One region of the Paenibacillus sp. 11B genome, then DNA from elsewhere that is predicted to be linked to it. Evidence: riboswitches for the same ligand, from Rfam matches in the RefSeq annotation. Region 1 holds a riboswitch; each other region holds the start of a gene.
What was found. A riboswitch is a leader RNA that binds a small molecule or an ion and turns the genes downstream of it on or off. The one in region 1 is predicted to bind cyclic di-AMP.

Region 1 (2,271 bases):
GCATGCTCATTCTGTCTGCAGGGTTCGGATGGCCTTGAATTGTTATTTAAGCAATTCTTTGATGTCTGCTTCAATTTTATCAGGTGTTGTTTTGGGAGCATACCGTTTCAAAACACGTCCGTTCTGATCCACAAGGAATTTGGTGAAGTTCCATTTGATGGCTTTGGAGCCGAGTACGCCAGGTGCTTCTTTGGTTAGATGCTGGAATAGAGGATGAGCGCTTGAACCATTCACATCGATCTTCTCAAACATGGGGAAGCTGACACCATAGTTCATCTGGCAGAACTCGGCAATATCATCAGAAGAGCCTTTTTCCTGTGCAAACTGGTTGCTTGGAAAACCAAGAACTTCAAATGGGGAATCTTTGAACTTATCCTGGAGTTCTTGCAGACCTTTGAATTGAGGTGTAAGGCCGCATTGGCTTGCTGTATTCACGATAAGCAGTACTTTGTCACGATAGTTGGACATCTCAACTTCCTGACCGCGAAGGGTGTTTACTTTGTAGTCGTAGACTGACATGAAAATCGCCTCCATTTCATATTCTTCTATCATTTATTATATTGATTGCAATTAAATATTGCAAAATTAATATTGTTTTTTTAACGCTATTTGGACCTCTCGTGTATGAACTGTGAATGTTTTGCTACCTGAATTTCGCTAAAGAGAGAATTAGAGAGCTTTGAAGAGATGGGTGGAGAATGGATGTGTTGTAAGCGCTATTATTGATGTGAAATGGCAAAAATCCGTCGATTCGGTGATCTGCGCAGACTTTACACCGATATGGCACGGGTGTATGATTCATATCGTAATTCCAATTTCAATTAAATTTTACATGAAAAACGAAACAAACGATAATATCGCTCTGATTAAGGAACATAATGGAACGATGTTTTAATCGCTGAGTTTCCATTCATTCATGGGTGGGAAACGGGGGAACCAACAGGATGAACTGTCCAGGACAGTAGGCATCCATGGGGTGAATTTTCCGGTGACAGCCGGAAATAGGGCGACTCTCGCGCCCGAATCCGTCAGCTAACCTCGTAAGCGTTAAAGGGAGAGGCAACAAGCCGTACGCTGGTTCATAGTGTCTTTTTGCTATGGATTATTGAAGAAGCGTCCGGGAGGCCTTGGTCCCCCACGCTTCTTTTTTGTTGTCTTTTCACGCCAAGGGAGGAACGAATGATGGATAAAGAGATGATCTTAGTGACTGCTCCAAATGAAGCAGGACGTAAATTTATCAAATTGCTGATGTACAAAAAAATGCCGTTTGCCGTTCTGACCAACAGTGCAGGGGAAGAGCGCAGGCTCCGGAGAATTGGTGTGGAGCATGTCATTCGCATGAACACGGCTGCAGCTCAGAAATGGTTTTTGCCGCAAGGCAGTGTAGGCAATGTTTTTATTTTTGAAAATAGCCTAAACCTGACCTGCCGATATTTGCAGATCTGCCGCTCCTGGACATCCAAGTCCCTGTGTGTCATTACAGAACAAAGCCACCCCAAAGGGATCTATCGGGGAATGGGAGCAGACCGTATCGTATATTCCTTGAATGGGGAAGTTGGGTTTCTGCTTAATGGTTAGTGGTACTATTCCTGTGATTGATCCAGTGTCAGCTGCCTGTTATAATTGAAATCATAAATATACGGAATATTGAGGAGACTCATGCATGATGGTGGGTCTTCTTTTTTATGGTTTGGGAAATGGGGAAATGAATTTCCTGTGGCTAACGAGGAGGAATAGGCGTGCCGGATGTACGTGGAATACAATGGTTGTTCTTTGATGTGGGGGATACGCTTGTGGACGAGTGGGAGCCGGTGGATGATATTATTGGTCAGTTCGTTCGAGAAGCTTGTGCGCTTGGTTATCAGGTGGAGATGCAGACAGTACGAGAACTATTTGCCGCCTCCTACCGAAATTACGAGCAATGGCCGATGAAACTGGCTATTCGTACCCTGATCAGCGATGAGCGGCACCGGGAACAGATACAGGAGAAGCTGAAGTTCCGCAAAGAGCTTGAACGCCCCTTCGCGTCAGCCGACGCTGTTCTCCAGACGTTGTCGCAACACTATAAGATTGGCATCATTGCCAATCAGAGCCCGGGGACGGAAAATCGGCTGGATAGCTATGGTTTGCGTAAGTACGTGGATGTGCTGGCCTGTTCCGCTGAAGAAGGAGTGTCCAAGCCTGATCCTGAATTGTATGCTGTAGCTCTGAAACAAGCGGGATGTAAACCGGAGGAAGCGGTCATGATCGGCGACCGGATTGATAATGATA
Region 2 (2,271 bases), on a different contig from region 1:
TGCATTTCGCAAACAAATCTTACATACCGGGGATATTATTCGCAATCTGGTAGGTTACACACCCAAAATGATTCGTCCACCCTATGGCGACATTAACGAGCAGCAGCTGCAATGGGCGGCCAAACAACATTACAGCATTGTGAACTGGAACGTCGATTCCCTGGACTGGAAGGGTCTCTCCAAAGAGGAAGTCAAACAAAACATCCTGTCTGCCGTCAAACCTGGTTCCATTGTTCTGCAGCATGCAGGAGGCGGGGTCGGATCGATATTAAATGGTACTATTGAGGCGTTGCCTGAAGTCATCGAGGAGCTGCGAAACCGCGGGTATGAGCTCGTAACTTTGGATGAACTGTTGGAACTGCCCAAGGGCAAGTAGGATCAAGATTCGCTGCGCAGCGCGTTCAGCAGCAGCGCCAGCAGCTTGGGTTGCTACAGAAATCGGATATGCAAAAGGGTGTCCTTCAATCACAATATTGTGATTGAAGGACACCCTTTACGGTTTGATGTAGGTTCAGTTGTAGTCTCACATGTTCATGTGCAGCTACTCTTTTGATTTTATTTCAAAATGTAAAGTTCAACATCCTGAATACCAAATGTGTTCACGGATTGCTTGCTGCCAGGAATAAAGATATCAATTTTATGGCCTTTGATGGCACCACCCACATCACGGGCTGTAGCAACAAATGCCTGTTTAGGTAGTCCTGGATGTGTATGACCCGTTACCAGTACTTTTGTACCCAGTGGAATGATACTAGGGTCTACTGCGATCGTGCCAAGTTCGAGCGGATTACCGAAGTAATCTACTGCACCCCATCCTCCATTTTCGGAAGCATCCGCGGAGTATGCTGTTGCTTTTACGTCGACAGTTTTGCTGTAATCAAACGTTTTCCCCCAGGCCTGTACCACCTTGCTATCCGAATTTACGTCAAGACTTGCGGCAGTCACCGTTTTGGCCTCTGTTTTTGCTGCTGCAGCAGAAGCTGTGTTCGTTGTGTTACCAGGGATCGTAATTTTCAATCCCCCATAAATGTTGTAGGCTGAAATGTCATTGTTAGCTTTAATAAGTGCGTTAAGTCCAACTCCATATTGTTTGGATAAGGTGTAGAAGGTATCCCCCTCTTTGGCCACATGAACTGAATCAGCATGAGCCGGAACGGCTTGAATGAGCATTGCTGCTGTCAGCAAAGCTGTTGCTGTTTTGGCTATACGTTTCTTGTTAATCATGGTCTTCCTCCCTCATTATGCCTGCGAAGTTAGTTGTCGGATTCGGATGGAGGAAACCACCCTATAGGTTCAATTACATGAATAATTTATGTAGCCCTAATTCACCCCAAGCCGTGTGCAAATGATTCTTCCCCAAGCACACTCTGCATCGTTACATCCCCCACACTCCCACCTCCGGAAGTTTCGGCAGGAACAAATATATCACAATTTTGTAACCAAGAGTCGTAGTAAATGTTACCATCTGGCTAATTCACTTCAACTTTTATGCTGAATTCAAGCGACTTTTTTCAATAAATTGTCTATTTGGACTTAAATCATTGATGACAGAAACGTTACTTTTTATGTAAATCTGTTCGTATCCTCACATAACAAAACATCCCTGCCGACTGGGCGTCGACAGGGATGCATGAATCGGATGAACTCTCATCCGCAGAACGAATTTTTGTTTCCACCTTGACCATCATCCTTTAGGATTTGGTTGTATTAAAGCACTTTAGCGAGGAAGTCACGTGTACGTGCATGTTTGGGTTGACCAAACACTTCATCCGGCGTTCCTTCTTCTACAATAACCCCGCCATCCATAAACAGAATGCGGTCACCTACTTCACGGGCAAAGCCCATTTCATGAGTCACGATGACCATGGTCATGCCGCCTACTGCAAGGCGTTTCATGACATCCAACACTTCACCGACCATTTCAGGGTCCAGTGCAGAGGTAGGTTCATCAAACAGCATAACATGCGGCTGCATCGCAAGTGCCCTTGCAATAGCTATCCGTTGTTTCTGTCCACCGGACAGCTGGTTTGGATAGGCATCTTTTTTGTCGGACAAGCCAACCGTTTTGAGCAAATCTTCACAGATTTGTTCCGCTTCTTGTGCAGACTGTTTTTTCACTTTAATGGGAGCAATCGTAATGTTCTGCTGCACCGTTTTATGTGGAAACAGATTGAAATGCTGGAATACCATCCCCATTTTTTCACGAGTCGCATTAATGTTATGTTTGGGACCCGTGATCGATACTCCCTCAAAATCAATCTCCCCAGAAGT
Region 3 (2,271 bases), on a different contig from region 1:
CGTCCTCATAAAGCCTCAGTAATACTTCGGTATCGGAATCTGTATAAAATGTATACCCCTTCTGACTCAACCAATCCCTCAACTCTTTATAATTATAAATCTCTCCATTGAATACCAACCAAATATCTTTGTTCTCATTGGTCATGGGCTGTGCCCCGTGCTCAATATCCAGTATACTTAGTCTCCTAAAACCCAGACCGATATGATCATGGATATATATCCCTTCATCATCTGGGCCACGATGAGCTATGGAGTCGGTCATATGTTGCAGAATGTTTGCATCTACTGGCATACGATATTTGTTATATAAACTTACAAATCCACACATAGGGCTATTCTCCTCTAATCAATATAAGATTAGTTTAGCTTTTATGTATGTGGAATCTGTGAAAGATTACCGTCCATATCATAAATCACAGTTTAGATAAGTTATTTACTTATTTATTAGTTTAGTTCACTGGAGAATGGTTCTATCTGTTCGAGGCAAGTTGCTAAACAAAATGGACAAACCCGTGAATTACCCACGGGCTTGTCCATTTTAATGACTATCGTTAACCATTTTAAGATAGTTCTGCTCGCTAACCACTCTACGAGCTGTTACATATTTGGTTTTATAATAACTTTCAGATAAGCTACTAATTCGAACACCCTTACTGCTTGATGAATGTGCAAATTGATTGTTACCTACATAAATTCCCGCATGTGAAATGCTGCGACCATTCGTATTGAAGAAAACGAGATCCCCTGGGCGTAATTCTTCTTTCTCTACAAACGATCCCTTTGCTGCTTGCATACTAGAGGTGCGCGGCAAATCTAGTTTAAACTTATTAAAAACATACAGGATAAAACCGGAACAATCAAAACCAGATGTTGTTGTCCCACCATAAAGGTATGGCGTTCCAACCACTTCTTTTATTTCTTCTGTTAGCTTTGCCTGACTAGCAAATGCACCTGTTGCTGTGGAGGTAAATAAAACTGCTGCTCCAAGAACCGATAAAATGACTTTCTTCAAACTTTTGTTCCTCCCTTAGATGCCTACGGAGTTAGCTTAAGGATTCGGTTAAAGGCTCCCTATATTCTTTTCTTACAAGAATAATTCACCCAACAAATGGTTCCCCCGTTTTCAATACGAAATTCGGCAAAAATAGTTAAATATTTGTAACCTATAGAGTATTATATTGTTAAATTGTGTGGATTTAATGTGGAATTCTCGTATATCTTATTCTAAAAAAGAAACGACCGTCTCCTGCTGAAGTTAGGGAGCGATCGCTTCTTAGCACATGTTCTTTTTGTATTGCCGAATTCTAGTTATAAGTTCAAGGCTCCTCTACACTATACAACCACTTATACCCTATGCCCCAAACCGTTTGAATGGGGTTCTGTTCCAATCCAGCCAACTGCAACTTCTCCCGGATATTTTTCACATGGGTGTCTACGACTCGGTTATCCCCAAAAAAGTCACTTCCCCAGAGACGTTCAATGATTTCATCTCTAGAGAAAACTCTTTGTGGATTCTCGGCCAATATAAGCAATATATCAAGTTCTTTTTGGGTCAAATCCAGATTTGTGTCGAGTACCATAACCTGTCTTCGATCTGGATAAATAATCATGTCAGTATACATGATTTTTTTACCGATTTCTTTAAGGCTTAAAGACTGTGAAGAGCGTCGAACAAGCGCAAACAAGCGAGCAATGAGTTCATCAGAATTTACAGGTTTCACCATATAATCATCAGCACCGACACCTAACCCATGTACCTTATCCTTCACATCCCCTCGAGCTGTAAGCATCAATATAGGTGTTTCAGTAAACGATCTGATTTTTTCACAAAGATGCCATCCATCCATATCCGGCATCATAACGTCTAATAAAATGACATGATACGAATTTTTCTGAAGATAGGACAGTCCTTCGGTTCCATTATGAGCTTCCGTAATATCAAAACCCTCTTTAGTTAAATAAATTCGCAACAGATTTCTCATGTTCCATTCGTCATCAATAACTAATGCTTTCAATTTATTCATATGGTCATCCCATCCATTTCATTAATCTTTAGTAATATGCGGTTTCTGACCGTAAATTTGAACGATCATTAGCTCATTTGTTTCACATATTATATTTTGAAGCTGTGTGATTTTAATGAAGAAGAGGTGATGGACGGGAACATCACTTTAAATCGCGTCCCCTCTCCAATTTTACTTTCCACATGAATTGTTCCTCCTTGTTGTAAAACAAGACTTTGAACAATGGACAGCCCCAGTCCTGTTCCTC

Region 2: it holds a riboswitch for cyclic di-AMP, as region 1 does, so the genes downstream of both, Q0V21_RS01800 (3D domain-containing protein) here and Q0V21_RS15505 (HAD family hydrolase) in region 1, are expected to answer to the same signal.
Region 3: it holds a riboswitch for cyclic di-AMP, as region 1 does, so the genes downstream of both, Q0V21_RS30635 (C40 family peptidase) here and Q0V21_RS15505 (HAD family hydrolase) in region 1, are expected to answer to the same signal.

Annotation. Positions count from the first base shown of each region.
Region 1 covers NZ_JAUKNS010000003.1:105,081-107,351, reverse strand. The annotation lists gene Q0V21_RS15510 (glutathione peroxidase) at 43-519, opposite strand; cyclic di-AMP (ydaO/yuaA leader) riboswitch at 887-1,062, shown strand; gene Q0V21_RS15505 (HAD family hydrolase) at 1,180-1,578, shown strand; gene Q0V21_RS15500 (HAD family hydrolase) at 1,740-2,271, shown strand, end outside.
Region 2 covers NZ_JAUKNS010000001.1:405,234-407,504, forward strand. The annotation lists gene Q0V21_RS01795 (polysaccharide deacetylase family protein) at 1-376, shown strand, start outside; gene Q0V21_RS01800 (3D domain-containing protein) at 556-1,224, opposite strand; cyclic di-AMP (ydaO/yuaA leader) riboswitch at 1,227-1,423, opposite strand; gene Q0V21_RS01805 (amino acid ABC transporter ATP-binding protein) at 1,708-2,271, opposite strand, start outside.
Region 3 covers NZ_JAUKNS010000010.1:63,143-65,413, reverse strand. The annotation lists gene asnB (asparagine synthase (glutamine-hydrolyzing)) at 1-328, opposite strand, end outside; gene Q0V21_RS30635 (C40 family peptidase) at 539-1,012, opposite strand; cyclic di-AMP (ydaO/yuaA leader) riboswitch at 1,018-1,151, opposite strand; gene Q0V21_RS30630 (response regulator transcription factor) at 1,317-2,024, opposite strand; gene Q0V21_RS30625 (sensor histidine kinase) at 2,114-2,271, opposite strand, start outside.